4 regions of the Halobacillus amylolyticus genome follow, and region 3 is predicted to be linked to each of the others. Evidence: riboswitches for the same ligand, from Rfam matches in the RefSeq annotation. Region 3 holds a riboswitch; each other region holds the start of a gene.
The links. A riboswitch is a leader RNA that binds a small molecule or an ion and turns the genes downstream of it on or off. The one in region 3 is predicted to bind cobalamin.

Region 1 (4,216 bases), 1.8 Mb from region 3:
TTTGCCTTCTTCCTATCGACTCGAATAACCGCGCCCTTGATAAAAATGCGGGAAGGGGCATTAGAACTTGCTAAGGGAGAATTCAATACGAAAATCCCGATTTTAACTCATGATGAGATTGGTGAATTAGCAATGGCTTTTAATCGTATGGGACGAGAGCTTAAGTTTCACATTAATGCCGTAAATCAAGAAAAAGAACAACTTTCTGGTATTTTAAGATCTATGGCAGATGGAGTCCTGACGATTAATCGCAAAGGAGAAATCTTAGTATCAAATCCGCCAGCCGATCAGTTTTATCAATCATGGAGTTATGAAAATTATTCTGTTCAGGCATCAGAGGAAAAACGGCAAGTTCCACAGCCCATGCGAAAATTGTTTGATGAGGTGATTGAAAGCGAACAGGAAGTCATAACCGAAATCACAGTTCAAGGTCGTACATGGGTGATGCTTATGACCCCCCTTTATGATCGAACATATATTAGAGGTGCGGTCGCCGTGCTTCGTGACATGACGGAAGAACGGAGATTAGATAAGTTAAGGAAAGATTTTATCGCTAACGTTTCACACGAACTTCGAACACCGATCTCCATGCTGCAAGGATATAGTGAAGCCATTGTAGATGATATCGCAGAATCAAAAGAAGATAAAAATGAACTGGCGAAAATTATACACGATGAATCATTGCGTATTGGCAGGCTAGTGAATGAACTACTTGATCTGGCACGAATGGAAGCAGGTCACATTACTCTTTATATTGATTCGGTAGAGGTGAAGCCGCTTCTAGAAAAGATCATTCGCAAATTTCAAGGGTTGGCAAATGAGCGAGGGATTGAATTACAACTTCACTTTAGCGATAACTCCAGCATGATGAATGTAGATGCTGACCGTATTGAACAAGTCTTAACTAACTTAATTGATAATGCGATCCGCCATTCTGATGACCAAGGGTCAGTTGATGTAAAGATCGAACGAACTTCTACTGAATGGGTGTTTGAAGTCATTGATTCTGGTCCGGGAATTCCAGAAGAAGATCTTCCATTTGTTTTTGAGAGATTTTATAAAGCAGATAAATCAAGGAAAAGAGAGACAAGTAAAAAAGGAACAGGCCTAGGGCTCTCGATAGCCAAAAATATTGTAGAAGCACATAAAGGTTCCATACATGTCCATAGTAAACTGAATGAGGGAACCACCTTTACTTTTAGACTGCCGGTTGATCTCGAGATTAATAACAAATAGCTTGATAATTGGCTGCCCTTCATGTACGATAAACAGGAATAAAATAAATAGAGTTAGGTACCTTTTCGGGTGAAATAGGGAATCTGGTGAAAGGCTAGAACTGTCCTCGCAACTGTATGTGTAGACGAAAAAGGGAGACCACTGCGAGTAAGTCGCGGGAAGGCCCTTGACTAGAACGACACACAAGTCAGTAGACCTGCCTAATCTTACACTGTTTCAAAGCTTCGGGGATTGAGCGTTTGAGGCAACCGGTCTGATTCGTGTAATGTACTTACATAGCCTTACTGGTATGTCTTAAGCCTGTTCTTCTATTGAAGGACAGGCTTTTATAGTTGGTTAGATCTGTGTTGTCCAGTCATCTCCTTCCTTCGACTAGCTTTGAAAGTAAATTCAAATAGGGATAGGAGTTTTTTTATGGGAAAGATGTATACATTATTATCTGCACTTATGCTGACGATGGTCGTGCTGGCAGGTTGTCAAACGGAAAGTGGCAGCGAGGAAGAAACTGCTTCCAATCAAGAGGAGAAACAAGAGGTAACCCTCCAAATTGAGCTTTCTAAGAATAAAGGCGAGGAAGTCATTTCGACTAAAGAAGTGACCGTTGAAGAAGGAACCATGCTTATGGATGTGATGAAGAACAACTTTGAAGTGGAAGAAAGTGAAGGGTTTATCAATAGCATAGAAGGAATCTCTGCTACTGAACAAAAGGCATGGTTGTTTACAATTAATGGTGAATCTTCAATGGTTGGAGCTAATGAATATGAAGTGAAACAGGGAGACGAAATCGTTTTTGACTTTCACGCTTGGGAATGATGAGAAATGAACACCTATAAACTTACGTTGATTGCTATGCTCGCCTCTATAGCAATTGCAGGAAGGCTTGTCATGGCAAACATTCCTAATGTCCAGCCTGTAACAGCGATCATTATCATTACAGGGTTTTGGTTAGGGCCGTTTTCAGCAATAATTATGGCTTTTTTAACCACTTTTCTGTCGAATGTATTTTTAGGGATGGGGTACTGGACAATATGGCAAGTCGTTTCATGGTCTATAATTGGAATGGCTGCAGGACTGATCGGAAAGTATTGGTCCGCGATACCAGTGTGGCTTCTCTCGATATATGGGTTTATAAGTGGAATCTTATATGGTTTTATCATTTCATTAACGATGAGGGCAGCCGGTCAGCCATTTTGGGCTTATTATTTAGCTGGACTGCCACTAGATTTAAACCATGCCGCTAGTAACGTTATCTTTATACTTGTGCTTTCGCCTGTGCTAGGTACATTATTTTCCAGGTATCAAAAAAGGCATGCGATTTCAAATGTATAGTAAGTGGCTATTTCGATGGAAAAACCACTTAGAAAGGAAGCTGCTAAACTGGGCAGTTTCCTTTTTTTATTGTTTGAAAAGTTATAAATTTTTGCGCTCTTCTTAATGCCCTGTTATTGTTTTTCATTTTTAATTATCCGTATTATGATAAGGAAGTGTAACTTTTTTATCTACATAACCGACAATATGAATGAACGGGGAGGTTCAAAGTGTGAAACCGTTCTTTGATGAATTTTATGATAAGTATCATCGAGATCTATTTCAATTTATTTATTATATGGTTAAAAACCGTCAAGCAGCTGAAGATTTAACACAGGAGGTTTATATAAAAGTGCTTCAATCGTACCAATCTTTTGATGGCAGAAGCAGTGAAAAAACGTGGTTGTTCTCCATTGCACGTCATGTGGCAATTGACTATTTTCGCAAGCAAGGAAGAAAACGTAAGAAAATCATGGACTTTTTTAACTGGCAAGAAAAAGGAGAATCATTGAAGGATGACGAGGCTTTACCTGAGGAAATCGTTGAGTTGAATGATCAAATGAGGGAAGTTTATGAAGCACTTGATCAATGTACGTTAGATCAAAAAAGTGTCATCATATTGAGGTATATTCAAGGAATGTCTATACAGGAAACCGCTGCTATCCTCCAGTTCAGTGAAAGTAAGGTGAAGACTACACAACATAGAGGGATGCAGGCTTTGAAAAAACGATTACAGGCAAGGGAGGAGGGCGACGACCATGAAGCATAATGATGAACAGAATGAACGTTTAGAAAAGATGCTGCATGAGTTCCCGGACATTAAAGATAAAAAAAAGAAGGCAGAGTATTACCGTCAGCTTCCTGAGGAGAGTCCTCAACAGAGGAACTCGCGCCCGAGATGGCTTGTGCCTGGTCTCGCCTCTATCATGGTCTTGCTAATTTTAGCGATTGTTGTACCTTTTTCACTTTATTCCATGCAAGATGGAGCTTTGAATACACCTGAGTCTTTTACTGAAAATCAGACTTTGACTCAAGACAATCATGAAAGTTCAAGTAGTCCAGAAAATTTTCCTGCTGATATCAGGCAAGGGGATGTGGGTCAAACGAGTGAACAATTGACTAGCATGCTTGTAGAAGAAATTACAAATGAGATGAAGCCTTTAGCTGTAGCTGATAAAAATGCTCAACATATCGTCCCTCTGACGATGATAGCAACTGAAGAAGGTGAAGAAAATCAAACAATAAATGCGGAACAGCTTGGATTATCGAAAAGCTTTCTAGAAAATATTGATATTTCGATTAACAAAGAAGCGAGGGAAGCAAGAGTCACATTTCCGAATGACTTTACAGTAAGCGGCGGGAATGCGATGACTACAACAATTGTAAATAGCATTAAGTGGGCTGTTGAACCTTACGATATTGATAACATTTTACTACAGACGGAAGAGGGAGCACCAGTTTCGTTAGGCAGTTATGGAAACGTCACGTCATTGTCAACGATAAAAGAAGAAAGCTTTATTTTTAAAGTGCTCGAATCAGCCTCTAAAGATACCTTCTTTTTCGTACCTATCTCTATAACCCAAGGTCTTTCAATAAGCGATGCTTTAGAAGAATTAAAAAAGGACGAGGAAAATCCGCAGGTGAAATCACCTATTCCATCTGAAGTCAAGAT
Region 2 (4,216 bases), 910 kb from region 3:
AAAAATACCAATCGCTTGTCTTTGGAGATAAAGACTTCCTAACGTATTTCAATGAAGCGACTCCGCTTCAAGAAATTAGTGAATTGAATATTGGTTCGCGTCCTATGAAACGGAAGGACAGCATGAAGTTTGAAAACTTAAGAGCGATCCCATGGGTATTCGCCTGGACCCAAAATCGCCAGCTAATTCCAGCGTGGTATGCTTCTGGTACAGGATTGGTAAACTATGCCTCCCAAAGTGATGATCACTTAAAGCAATTGCAGCAAATGTATGAGAACTGGCCTTTCTTCCGCTCCACCATTTACAATCTGCAAATGGCTTTAACCAAAGCAGATATTCACACAGCCAAAGAATATACGGCTCTAGTGAATGATCAAGTTCTTGGTGAACGTATCTTTCAAACTATCGTTGAAGAATACAATACGACGAAACAGGTTCTCTTACAAATCACAGGTGATCACGAACTTCTCGACCAGCAGCCTACGATTCAGGAATCGGTCAAGCTGCGTAACCCATACGTTGATCCATTGAACTTCTTACAAGTAGAACTTATCAAGGATCTTCGTCAAAAAGGAAATGAAAATGAAGATACACTCACAGAAGTATTACTCACGATCAGTGGTATTGCGGCAGGTTTGCGTAATACGGGTTGATCTTGATAGGGAGCTGTCGGTCTAAGGCCGACAGCTTTTTTGATTAGGGAAGCATACCTTCTGTTTTGGTCAAAATCTTAACTATTTCGGTTAGATTCCTGAGAAATTTTGTCAAAATCCTACCTATTTTGGGTAGAATCATCGAATATTTGGGTAGAAACCAAATGAATTTGAGTAGAATAATTCTTCTGGTGTTACAATGCCCGGACGTAACCACTGAAAATAATGAACATTTTTCTTAGCTTAACTTCTTTTACGTTTAAATTAAAAAAGCTTATCCAGTTTAGGAATAAGCTCTTTAGGTGTGTTGAAAAGTCCGTTCATTTTGTTCAAATGTTATTCAGCAGATAATTCACTTTTTGTTACCCATTTATGGTTGGTTACTTTCTCACCACCAGCAGTTGGGGTATAGGTGATCATATATACTATTGTTTGTTGGGCAGATTCAATTTCGGCAGTGGCCCCGTCCATGCCTTCCATATGTGATGCATCCAACGTAACCTCTGTTCCGGGTTTTAGCTTTTCTTCACCGGCGTCTTCAATTTCTTCATGAATGACCCATTTATGATTTTCAACTCGCTCACCGCCAGTAGTAGGTGTGTAAGAAACAGCATAGGCGATAGTATCGTAGGCGCCGGTTATAGTTGCTTCAGCACCCTCCATTCCTTTCATGTGACCTTTTTCGATCATTACTTGACTTCCAACTTCATAGGTTGGATTCTCTGCTGCTTCCAAATCATCAGGGACTGCACCTGAACTGGAGTGGTCCATTTCCATATGTTCATCAGAACTGGATTCCATGTTTGTGTTTTCTTCATTTTCCGTCTGGCTCTGCTCTTCACTATCACTGGCACATGCGGCTAGCAGCAATGCAGAGGTGAGTAGAATAATTCCCATCATTATTTTTTTACGCTTCATGTTCATCCTCCTTTAAAATTACTTAGATTAGGGACCTTATCAGCAATGGCAAAGCATTTCCTTGTACAATACCCCTGTATAGTATATAGGTAAACTGTTTTTTATTATTCGTATCATTTTACTGGCTAAGCACAAGTTGGATTTTTTATATACATTAAGAAATGGATATTATATTTTATATTGTGTGAAAATATTGACAGTTCTTTCCCTCCATGCTAGTATGCCTTTAACCAATTAAATTGAAACTCTTATTCAGAGAGGCGGAGGGACTGGCCCGATGATGCCCGGCAACCTGTCAGCGTTTAGTCGTTGATAATGTGCTAATTCCAGCAAAGCAAATGCTTTGGGAAATAAGAGGGGTACGCATGTGTAAGCCTCTCTAAATATGGAGAGGCTTTTTCTTTTTTAATACACATACATGCATAGAAAACTAGATATGTTGATTACTCAGGTGTTGTCTAGGTGAAAAATCTATTCAACTTAAAAGGGAAGCTCGGTGAAAATCCGACACGGTCCCGCCACTGTAAATGGGAGCTACCTGCAAGAAATGTCACTACCTTTTTGTTAGAAAAGGATGGGAAGGCGCAGGGGAGTGAAGATCATGAGTCAGGAGACCTGCCTGAGGCAATGCACTAAACCTACGAGGTATAGGGGGGTGTTATGAGCGTAACGTGTTCAGGCTGTTTTCACGGTTTGAATTTGGCAATGCTGCATGACTATCTCTCTTTATAAAGGGAGATTTTTTTATTTAGCTGGAAAAAACTTAAATGGAGGAATGAGAATGACAAAGGTATTAAGTTCAACGATTGGTTATCCAAGAATAGGCGAAAAGAGAGAGTGGAAAAAAGCACTGGAACAATTTTGGAATGGAAACATAACTGAAAGTGAATTTTTGTCAGAAATGGAGACGCTAAGGACAAACGATTTGCAAAAGCAACAGGACATTGGGAGCGATCTCATTCCTATTGGTGATTTTAGTCTATATGATCATGTGCTTGATACGGCAGTTATGTTTGGTTTTATACCCAACCGTTTTAAGCACAAGGGCGGGGAAGTGCCAATAGACTTGTATTTTGATATCGCCCGAGGGAATCATGAAGCAGTGGCATCTGAAATGACCAAATGGTTCAACACAAATTATCACTACATTGTACCTGAGATTGACTCGGATGCTCAACCAACACTTACGGAGAATCGACTGTTACCTTACTTTTTGGAAGCCAAAGAAAAACTAGGTATCATAGGAAAGCCAGTTATACTGGGACCTGTTTCATTTTTAAAATTAGCGAAAGGTTATGAGCAGAAAGATTTTAAAAAGCTACTGAAAAGACTTGTTCCTCTCTACATACAAGTTCTTTATGAGCTGGAAAGAGCTGGTGCTGAGTGGGTGCAGGTGGACGAACCTATTCTGACAACACCGATGACCAAGGATGATTTACATCTATTCAGGGAAGTATATGACTCTATGCAAAACGGTGTTTCAAGTGTAAAGATTCTTCTCCAAACGTATTTTGAATCCGTTGATCATTACCAGGAGGTCGTTTCCCTTCCAGTTGCTGGGATAGGCCTTGATTTTGTCCATGATCAGGGAGCTAATCTAGAATCACTGAAAAAGCATGGCTTTCCTAAGGATAAGTATCTCGCAGCCGGGGTAATTAACGGCCGCAACATATGGAGTGAAGATTTAGACACAAAATACGCACAACTTGAAAACATACTTTCAAAAGTTGAAAAAGATCGGCTCATCGTACAGCCTTCTTGCAGTTTGTTACACGTTCCAGTAACTGTAACCACCGAAGAGGATTTAGACCCTGTCATAAAAAATGCACTATCATTTGCTGATCAAAAACTTGAAGAAGCGACAGTGTTAACAGAAGGTCTAAACCATGGTAGACATACGATTGAAAAACATATAGAAGAACGTACTCGGTGTATTGAATTACTTTGGAAGTCTTCGAGCAGAAATCTAGAAGATGTTCAAAAAGAAGTGGAGTTATGGAAAGATATTGAACCAAAACGTCCAACCCACTATTCCAGTCGCCAGAAAATACATCAAGATTATTTCGAGCTTCCATTATTGCCAACAACAACGATTGGCAGTCTCCCACAAACGAAAGAAATTCGTCAGGCACGGCTGAAATGGCGAAGAGGGGAGTGGTCTGATGAATATTATCAATCGTTTATTGAAGACAACATTTCCGAATGGATTAAACGCCAGGAGGAAATCGGGCTTGACGTCCTCATACATGGCGAGTTTGAACGTAACGATATGGTAGAATTCTTTGGTGAAAAACTGGATGGGTTTGCCTTTACCAGATACGGATGGGTTCAGTCATACGGCTCCCGCTGCGTCAAACCTCCCGTCATTTATGGAGATGTGTCTCTCACAGAACCGATGACAGTCAAAGAAATCACATACGCTCAATCTCTAACCAAAAAACCTGTGAAAGGTATGCTTACTGGTCCTATCACCATCTTAAATTGGTCGTTTGTCCGTGAAGATATCAGCAAATTTGAAGTTACTAAACAAATTGCCTTAGCCCTGCAAAAGGAAATTAGTTTTTTAGAAGAAAATAACATTAACATGATTCAAGTGGATGAACCGGCTTTACGAGAAGGCCTGCCGATAAAGGTTGAAAAACAAA
Region 3 (4,216 bases):
GAGGAACGACTAGACCGACGAAGCCGATTGTCCCTGACACAGCAACTGCCGCCCCAGTTAAGATCGAAGCAGCTAATAAGATCAGCGCTTTTCTTTTCTCGGTAGGAACACCAAGTTGCTTTGCCCGTTCCTCGCCTAACGACATCGCATTTAATTCCTGTCCTTGAGTTAAAAGAAGCAGCACACCAACAATAAAAAATGGGAGCAGCAGCCCCACGTGATTCCATCCCGCATCGCTACACTTCCAAGGAGCCAGCCGACAATTTGGCGAAGCTCCTCTCCTGTAAGCGCAATCATGAGAGAAATAACCGATCCGAGAAAAGACCCCATCACGATCCCTGTCAGTATGAGAGTTTCAATCGAAAGTGTACGATCAAGCATACGTGCAAACCCAATAACGAAAAGCAGCGTTAGAACTGCAGTACAAATGCTGACAATGGGAAGTGTGAAAGAAGAGAAAACCGGGAGGGAAAATCCTACAAACAAAACCAATACTGCTCCGACAGACGCACCTGAAGACACACCTAATGTATAAGGATCAGCTAACGGATTTTGCAGCAAGCCCTGAAAAGACGCTCCAGCTATTGCAAGTGACGCACCCACTAACCCTGCTAATACGACGCGCGGCAAGCGGACATCCACAATAATACTGATATTTATCGGATCAACATTGGACTGATAAGGACTTATCGTTTCTGCTATCGCTCCGATAATGACAGGAAGCGGAATAGGTACACTGCCAACAGCTACTCCTGCCAGCCATGCACCCACTAAAATCATTAAGCTCCCTATATAAGCTACTGGTTTATTCATCACCGAACGTTTCCGGATAAACAGCTTCAGCCAACCGCTCTACCCCTTCAATCAAGCGCGGACCCGCACGTGTAACAAGATCAGAGTGAACATCATAGACCTGTTTCTTTTCGATTGCGGGTACTTCTTCCCAACCTTCTCTAGAAAGCACTTTTTCTACAGGTTTCTCTGTGTAATAGCCATAGGTCGTAATGATGACATCTGGCTGTAAGTTAATAATAGCCTCTTCATTCATTTTCACCCATCCTTCTTGGCCAGCAGCAGCATTCTCGGCGTTGATCGCTTGGAGCATTTGATTCATGAATGTACCCGTTCCAGTTGTATAAATTTCCGGAGCCGGAGACACTTCTACAAATACACTTTTAGGATCTTTGATGTCAGATGCTTTTTCTTTAATTCCTTTAAGTTTCTCTTTCATCCCTGTTACGATGCTCTCGGCTTTTTCCTGCTCATCTACCAATTTACCAACTGATTGAATCGTTTCATAAACGCCTTTAAAATCGGAAGCATTCTTAACCACATAAACTGGAATCCCAGCATTTCTGATTTGATCAATCGCTGCCTGGAAATTATGAGCACTTGAACCGTGTGCAAGCACGAGATCAGGCTTTAATGATAGAACTTTCTCCGTATTAATTTGCATCCCGCCAACCTTATCAATCTCATTCACCTGCTCAGGGTAATTATCATTGTCAGAGACCCCTACAACCTCTTCCCCTGCACCAAGGGCAAACACAATCTCTGTATTACTTGGAATAAGAGATACAATTCTTTCAGGGTCTTCCTCTAGGACAACCTCGTTCCCTGTAGAATCCTCCACAGTCAGAGGATAAGTCGATGCCTGTCCTTGCGCTTCTTCTGAATTAGTACCTTTCTCATTCTGGTTTTCCTCTGGTTGACTCGATCCCTCATTGCTTGCACAGCCTACTAGCAATCCAATCGTCATTAGAAGCATAAATATGTAATTCGATAGTCGTTTCAAGTTCCTCTCTCCCCTGTAATAAAAAGTTTTTGAGCACAAAAAAACACATCTCGCATTGAAGATGTGTACACAAAGGATTTTGCATGCTGCTTAAGTACATGCAGGCAGCCTCCTTTTTTACTATACACCTCCTATCCGCGTAGGTTATTGGTGAGAAAAACAGGTAGGTCTCCTGACTTATGGTCATGGCTTCCTGCTCCTTCCCATGTTTATCACACAGTGGAATCGTGCAGGTTGCTCTCAAATACAGTGGCGGGACCGCGTTGGATTTGAACCAACTTCCCTATTAAGTGATGAATCACATCACGCCTGTTTCTTCGCCTATTCAACTATCTATTATTCTACTAAAGATTATGAAAAAATGCTTGGTTTTTAGACTTTTTTGTCAAATATTTTCCTTATGGCATGTGACAACATGGTTCACTACATTATATAAATATTCATTGTTCAGTATTAATAGCTATAATATTTATTTGTCCAGTGAGTCAGAGATAAACTGCTCATGAAGCATAACTTTTGAATAATGCTAACCATATATAATCCTAGATTAGATTTAACAGCCTTATGATGAATAGATCATTGAAAACTTGACCAAGATTAATAGTATGATTCAGTTTTTCATAGAATAAAAGTTTTCACTTTTAATAGTCGGGAGGAGTTATCTATGAACATGAGAACGCGTTTCATAACGGTGGTTCTTTCTTTTGTACTAATCGTTATATCTGCACTGACGATTGCCCAGCCAGTTGAAGCCGCACAAACAGGCGAAGTTGACACCCAGTCATCCTTAAATGTACGGCAAGCGCCTAGTTTGAATGCTAAGGTCATCGGAAGTCTCTTACCGGGGCAACGAGTGGAATATATTGAACTTGGAAATGGGTGGGGGCAAATCACTTACCAAGGAGAACTAGGGTTTGTGAGCACAGCCTTTCTATCAGAAGTTGCTTGGGATCGCATTGAGGAAGAAAAACAAGTAGAAGAGAAAGATGTGAAAAAAACAGACGAATTCAGGGAGATAAACCCTAATCAAACCGAAACTCAGGACGTCGAACGCATTGTTCTAGACCCTGGTCATGGAGGCAAAGATCCCGGTGCCATCGGGAACTCTCTTCAGGAAAAAGACGTCGTTCTGAACATTGCTAAGCGCGTTGAGTCTAAACTACTTGAAAAAGGTTATGATATTTTAATGACGCGGACAGATGATACCTTTGTTACCCTTGAAAATCGTGCAAAACAAGCCAATACCTGGGGGGCTGATCTTTTTATTAGTATTCATGCCAACGGGTACCATGACTCCAGTGCTAAAGGTATTGAAACCTTTTATAGTGCAGGGGGTTCAAAAGCAAGAAACCTTGCAGACTTAGTCCAGGAACACGTTATCTCTAAAACTAGCAACCTGAGCCGCGGGGTGTTTAAAGCAGATTACTTTGTTTTGCGTCATACTAATATGCCAGCGATTCTTGCAGAAACTGGGTTTGTCTCGAATAAAGAGGATGCCGAGTTGTTAAAAAGCGAAGATTATCGCGAGCAAATAGCGAAGGGCATTGTCAAGGGCATAGAGGAGTATTAGTCTTTGAAGATATATAGGGGCATGGCTGTTTCCGGCCCTCTAAAATATCTAAGCAGATTGCTATATGATTATCATAGAAGCCTTGATTAAAATGGTGATGGAAATCTTCCTACTGACTTCCATCACCATTTTATTTTCTGAAATAAAACATCCTTCTTCATTACTTTTGATACGGTGTCTTATTCATGTCACAATCATTTTCAAATGGGTACATACCTTATAACCACTACTAATATTTTACACACTAAGGTCAATAGACAATTGCTATATTTAGAGGTTTTTTCATAAAATCCGACACCTGCTAATAAAGTGTAAAGTGTGCCGAAAGAATAATAATATGGGAGGGCTTAGATGGGATATTACATTACTGTTGAACATAATGTGAATATTTATATAGAGGACTACGGCCCAGAAGACGGCCAGCCAATCTTATTCATACACGGATGGCCCCTCAACCATCGAGTATTTGAGTATCAGTACGACCAACTTCCAAAAGCAGGTTATCGCTGCATAGGTGTTGATTTACGCGGATTCGGCAAATCGGATAATCCTTGGACTGGATATTCTTATGATCGTCTAGCAGATGATATTCGTTCGGTTATTGACACATTAAAGCTTGAACATGTCACCCTTACCGGGCACTCTATGGGCGGAGCTATTGCCATTCGATATATGGCTCGTCATGCGGGGCATAAGATTTTTAAACTTGCCCTTATCGCAGCAGCAGCACCCATCTTTACCCAACGTCAAGGTTACCCTTATGGACTAACCACTATTACAAAGGAAAGAGTAAATGAATTAATTAAGGCTACCTATACTGATCGCCCCGAAATGCTGCATAACTTTGGGAA
Region 4 (4,216 bases), 2.0 Mb from region 3:
CAATATTTTTTCTAATTGCTTGCCACTTACACCTAAATATTCCTTTAATTCTAAATGACCCATTAATTGTTCCTCTGATTTTGTATTCACGTTAACTTGTTCAAGTCCTTTTTGAAAGCTAGCACTATTATTTATTGCACTAGAAACCATCCAAGCTCCAGCAAAAATACATACTCCTAAAATTATAAGAGATAAACTAATTGTTATTTGTCTCATAATATCCCCCTCTAAATTACTTAAGTGGACCATTACAAATGCCAATTATTTCAAAGCATCCCCAAGAACTCAATGCTTTTCCACAAAAAATAGGCTTATCTTTACTACAGATAAGCGCCCTTTTACTGAAGGATTGATATACAGCATTAATCTTATTTTTTAATATTACTTATCCCAATTCTACTGTTACTTTTCCTGTAACTGAACAGTAAATGGCTTTAACTTATAGGACTTAGCAACCTTCTCAAAGGTTTGTTGTATATCCTTTTTTGTTGCCTTTCCTTTATTTTCAGCTTCCGAAATTATAACAATATAGTTTATCCCATTTTCGTAGTCTTGACTCATGATTAAACCAGTCGAGCTATAGCCTTTAGATTCCAATTTTTCAGCAACCTCTTCTACAAATTCAGATTGTTTCCTAAGATCAAATTGAGTTTTATCTACACTTTCAACTTCTGTAGAGTCATCTGCATTAACTTGTTTCTGCGGTGTCTCATTTTTATTCATAAAGAAGAATATGACTACAAGAATCGAACTAACTGCCAGAACTCCAAGAAGGACTTTTTTCATTCTAAAACCTCATTTTATTCGGATAGTTAGTATATAGTATGTCCAAGAGTTGTTATTGAGAAGTAAAAGAGAGCATGGTAGTAAAAAATGAAGAGGTTTGCTTTTACTTGGTAGAAATGTGTTATTTAATCAGTCTGCATGGCTACAAGCTGGGGCTTAAACCAACACAGGCTTCATGACACCCCATCTGACACTGTACATGACACGGTATGGATCCTCGAAAACTCCCGTCCTGAAGCGGTTCAACGGATGGAAATATAGGCGGAAGCAAAGCTGAAAAAACGTTTATAAAAAAGAATTGAAAAAAATACAGAAACAGAAATCCAACATCGGCACCAAATAAAGTCACATTTTCAGACCAGAAGCGACACCAACCTGCTCCCTCATTTCGATTATAAAAGTAGACCAACTGAAATGAGGATGAATGGAAGATGAATATAGAAGCTGTTCGCAACCTTCAATCGTTTCCAAATACGAAAGAACTGAACCTCCGCGTTCGAGGGTTCTTATTCCACCACAAACAAGAACTTTCAGAAGGAACCCTTGCCGTCTTACGTTATATTTGGCGGCATTCCGTAAAATATCCAGGTGTTTCCTTCGCAAAACTAGAAACCATCCAGAAGAAAACGAACAAAAGCCGGAGCACCGTAATCCGGGCGATCAATTGCTTAGTAAACAAACAGCTACCCACACGCGTACCCACCATCCGGCCAAACGGGAAACGAGGAGTCAACATCCTTGTATTTCGTGCAGATGGGGATGAACGATTACCAGAAACAGAAATCAAACAAGAGTCCGCTCCCGTCTCCCAAGCCTCTTCTCACCAAGGCGATGCCCCTAAGGAGAATCTCTTACCTGAAACGGAAACGGAGCAAAGCAAGACTCATATAGAAAAAAGCGCACCTGTGTTCGACACGGACTATTTACCTTCTTACATACCTGAAACCTTTATTGAAGTCGCTCGTCCATTTTTATCACCGAAGGAGATTTTATCAGCCTGGCAAAGTGTACAACGTGCCTATAATAAAGCGAACCTGAATCAACCGATTGAATATTACATCGAGAGGATTAATAAGACATTCAAACAATCCGTTTTTGCAAAGCATCATGGATTAATCAGGAAAACATTTCTTGGCTATTTTTACGGAAGCCTAAAAGAAACCTTCATTCAAATCGTTCGGGAAGAGGTCATGGCCGACCCATCGAACGTTTATTATGACTGGTTAAATGAAGAAGCTTGATTTTTTAATTCTATTTGTTGAAATCTATTTTATTAAGCTAAATTCTTTAGTTTGTACATTAGTTCAAATCCTGTTTTTTTTCGAACTACCTTCACAATGATATGACAAGTCCTCAGACATCCACACTTGACATCTAAAATATTCCATTAAAATAACTGATGGACTCTTGTTAATTTTTAAAATACTTGATATATTTAAGAAGACAATTGTATAGGTGTAGAAATAGGTGCAGCTCAGTGAATTCATTTAGCTGCTTAAAAGGGAAGTTCGGTTAGAACCCGACGCTGTCCCGCAACTGTATTTGGGAGCAATTCGAATAAACCACTGTTTTCATGGAGTATGGAAATGGGAAGGTTCGAGGAGCGATGATCATAAGCCAGGAGACCTGCCTGTTTTTAGCGAACACTAAAACCTACGCGGACAGGAGGTGTTAAGGGCGAGAATAGCAGGAATGCTACATGGTTTGTTTCATTACCATGTTTTATTTTAATATACGCAGCTTAACAACTTCTTTTGGAAGTTGTTTTTTTAATGGTTAAAAAATCTAGTGACCATCATGCTTGAGGAGGTACCCTTTGTTTGGTTCAGTCGAGTATTATTCCCAATTATTTAAAGCTTATATTATGAACAATTTAGCTACAGATCAAAGCTGTCCATTGCGAACAAAGTATTCACAGTGGAGAGCTGAGGTTATGAACCAGGAATATAAACCCGAGAAAAAAGAAGTGTACTTACAAAATCTCGAAAAGGCTTATGAGAAAATATATGAAGAGGTATTTAGAACCCCTAAAAAGGAAGATGGGGACTTATAAAGGGATAAAGGATTCATCTCTTTTGTAAGCGGTTTCCTAGCGTTGACAATATTAGGAGGGTCATTGATGGCAGAACAAACTGTGTATAAACCCGGTCTAGACGGAGTCATTGCTGCAGAAACGGGCATTTCTTATTTGGATGTAGAAGCTGAAGAAATTGTGATCAGAGGGTATGAATTAATCGAGTTGGCGGAGGAAAAGAAATACCTGGATTTGGTCCATCTTTTGTTACATTGTTCATTACCTAATGATAGCGAACGAGCATCACTTCAGCAAGAACTAAAGCAGGAATATCGTCTTCCTCCCAAATTCTTTAGGCTGTTTGAGCAGCTTCCGGAAAAAACGCACCCCATGGATGCATTACGTACGGGGATTTCAGCGCTTTCAGGATATGATGAGAGGTTAAACGAGCGCAATGAAGAAGAAAACTTAAAGAAAGCGATTCTTCTTTTGGCAAAAATCCCAAATATCGTTGCAAACAGTTACCATATTCTTCATGGCCAAAAGCCAGTAAAGCCTAAACAAGACTTACCTTATAGTGATAACTTTTTATATATGATTACTGGAAAAGAACCGAATGCACGTGAAGCAGCTATTTTCGATCAGTCATTGATGGTCTATAGTGAACATGAAATGCCGAACTCCACCTTTGCTGCACGAGTCATCGCCTCCACGAATGCTGATATTTGCGGGGCTCTAACTGGGGCCGTGGCATCTTTAAAAGGAAACTTACATGGCGGTGCCAATGAGGCGGTCATGTATATGCTGCTTGAAGGAGAAACGATCGAAGGTTTCCGTTACCTGCTCTATAAGAAGCTGAAAAACAAAGAAAAAGTGATGGGGTTCGGTCACCGAGTTTATATGAAGAAAATGGATCCAAGGGCTGCATTGATGAAGGAAGCCTTACGCGAACTTGCTGAGGACAAAGGGCGTATGGATTTATTCGAAATGTGTGAAGCAGGAGAAACCCTTATACGTGAAGAAAAAGGTTTATATCCAAATTTGGATTATTACGCAGCACCTGTTTATTATTTGCTTGATATTCCAATCGAACTGTACACACCGATCTTCTACGCATCCCGTACATTAGGTTTGTGTGCTCACATTTTTGAACAACATTCCAATAATAAATTGTTTAGACCTCGCGTACATTACACAGGACCACGTGGGCTTCACCCTTAAAAAAGCGATAGTTGACTTTTCTTTCTCTCCGATCGGCTGCGACCGGGCGGAGAGGCACTGTACATATTTTTAAAGAGAGGTGGAGAATGTTATGACAGAAGTGAAAATGAACACAGCTCAATCAACAGATCAAGTAGTGGAACAAATTGCCGATTATGCGGTCAATGGAACGATTTCGAGTGAGGAAGCGCTCAA

Region 1: another riboswitch for cobalamin. It lies ahead of MUO15_RS02590 (DUF4430 domain-containing protein); the one in region 3 lies ahead of MUO15_RS14805 (ABC transporter substrate-binding protein).
Region 2: another riboswitch for cobalamin. It lies ahead of metE (5-methyltetrahydropteroyltriglutamate--homocysteine S-methyltransferase); the one in region 3 lies ahead of MUO15_RS14805 (ABC transporter substrate-binding protein).
Region 4: another riboswitch for cobalamin. It lies ahead of MUO15_RS04545 (hypothetical protein); the one in region 3 lies ahead of MUO15_RS14805 (ABC transporter substrate-binding protein).

What each region holds. Positions count from the first base shown of each region.
Region 1 is NZ_CP095075.1:485,106-489,321, forward strand. It holds gene MUO15_RS02585 (ATP-binding protein) at 1-1,236, shown strand, start outside; cobalamin riboswitch at 1,275-1,454, shown strand; gene MUO15_RS02590 (DUF4430 domain-containing protein) at 1,651-2,049, shown strand; gene MUO15_RS02595 (ECF transporter S component) at 2,056-2,565, shown strand; gene sigX (RNA polymerase sigma factor SigX) at 2,777-3,313, shown strand; gene MUO15_RS02605 (hypothetical protein) at 3,303-4,216, shown strand, end outside.
Region 2 is NZ_CP095075.1:1,955,554-1,959,769, reverse strand. It holds gene ppc (phosphoenolpyruvate carboxylase) at 1-653, shown strand, start outside; gene MUO15_RS10135 (YdhK family protein) at 990-1,571, opposite strand; SAM riboswitch class I at 1,817-1,928, shown strand; cobalamin riboswitch at 2,004-2,208, shown strand; gene metE (5-methyltetrahydropteroyltriglutamate--homocysteine S-methyltransferase) at 2,353-4,216, shown strand, end outside.
Region 3 is NZ_CP095075.1:2,865,561-2,869,776, reverse strand. It holds partial or broken gene MUO15_RS14810 (FecCD family ABC transporter permease) at 1-813, opposite strand, end outside; gene MUO15_RS14805 (ABC transporter substrate-binding protein) at 806-1,795, opposite strand; cobalamin riboswitch at 1,941-2,123, opposite strand; gene MUO15_RS14800 (N-acetylmuramoyl-L-alanine amidase) at 2,460-3,365, shown strand; gene MUO15_RS14795 (alpha/beta fold hydrolase) at 3,717-4,216, shown strand, end outside.
Region 4 is NZ_CP095075.1:860,114-864,329, forward strand. It holds gene MUO15_RS04530 (hypothetical protein) at 1-216, opposite strand, end outside; gene MUO15_RS04535 (hypothetical protein) at 403-786, opposite strand; gene MUO15_RS04540 (helix-turn-helix domain-containing protein) at 1,218-2,027, shown strand; cobalamin riboswitch at 2,235-2,434, shown strand; gene MUO15_RS04545 (hypothetical protein) at 2,603-2,839, shown strand; gene mmgD (citrate synthase) at 2,906-4,021, shown strand; gene MUO15_RS04555 (bifunctional 2-methylcitrate dehydratase/aconitate hydratase) at 4,113-4,216, shown strand, end outside.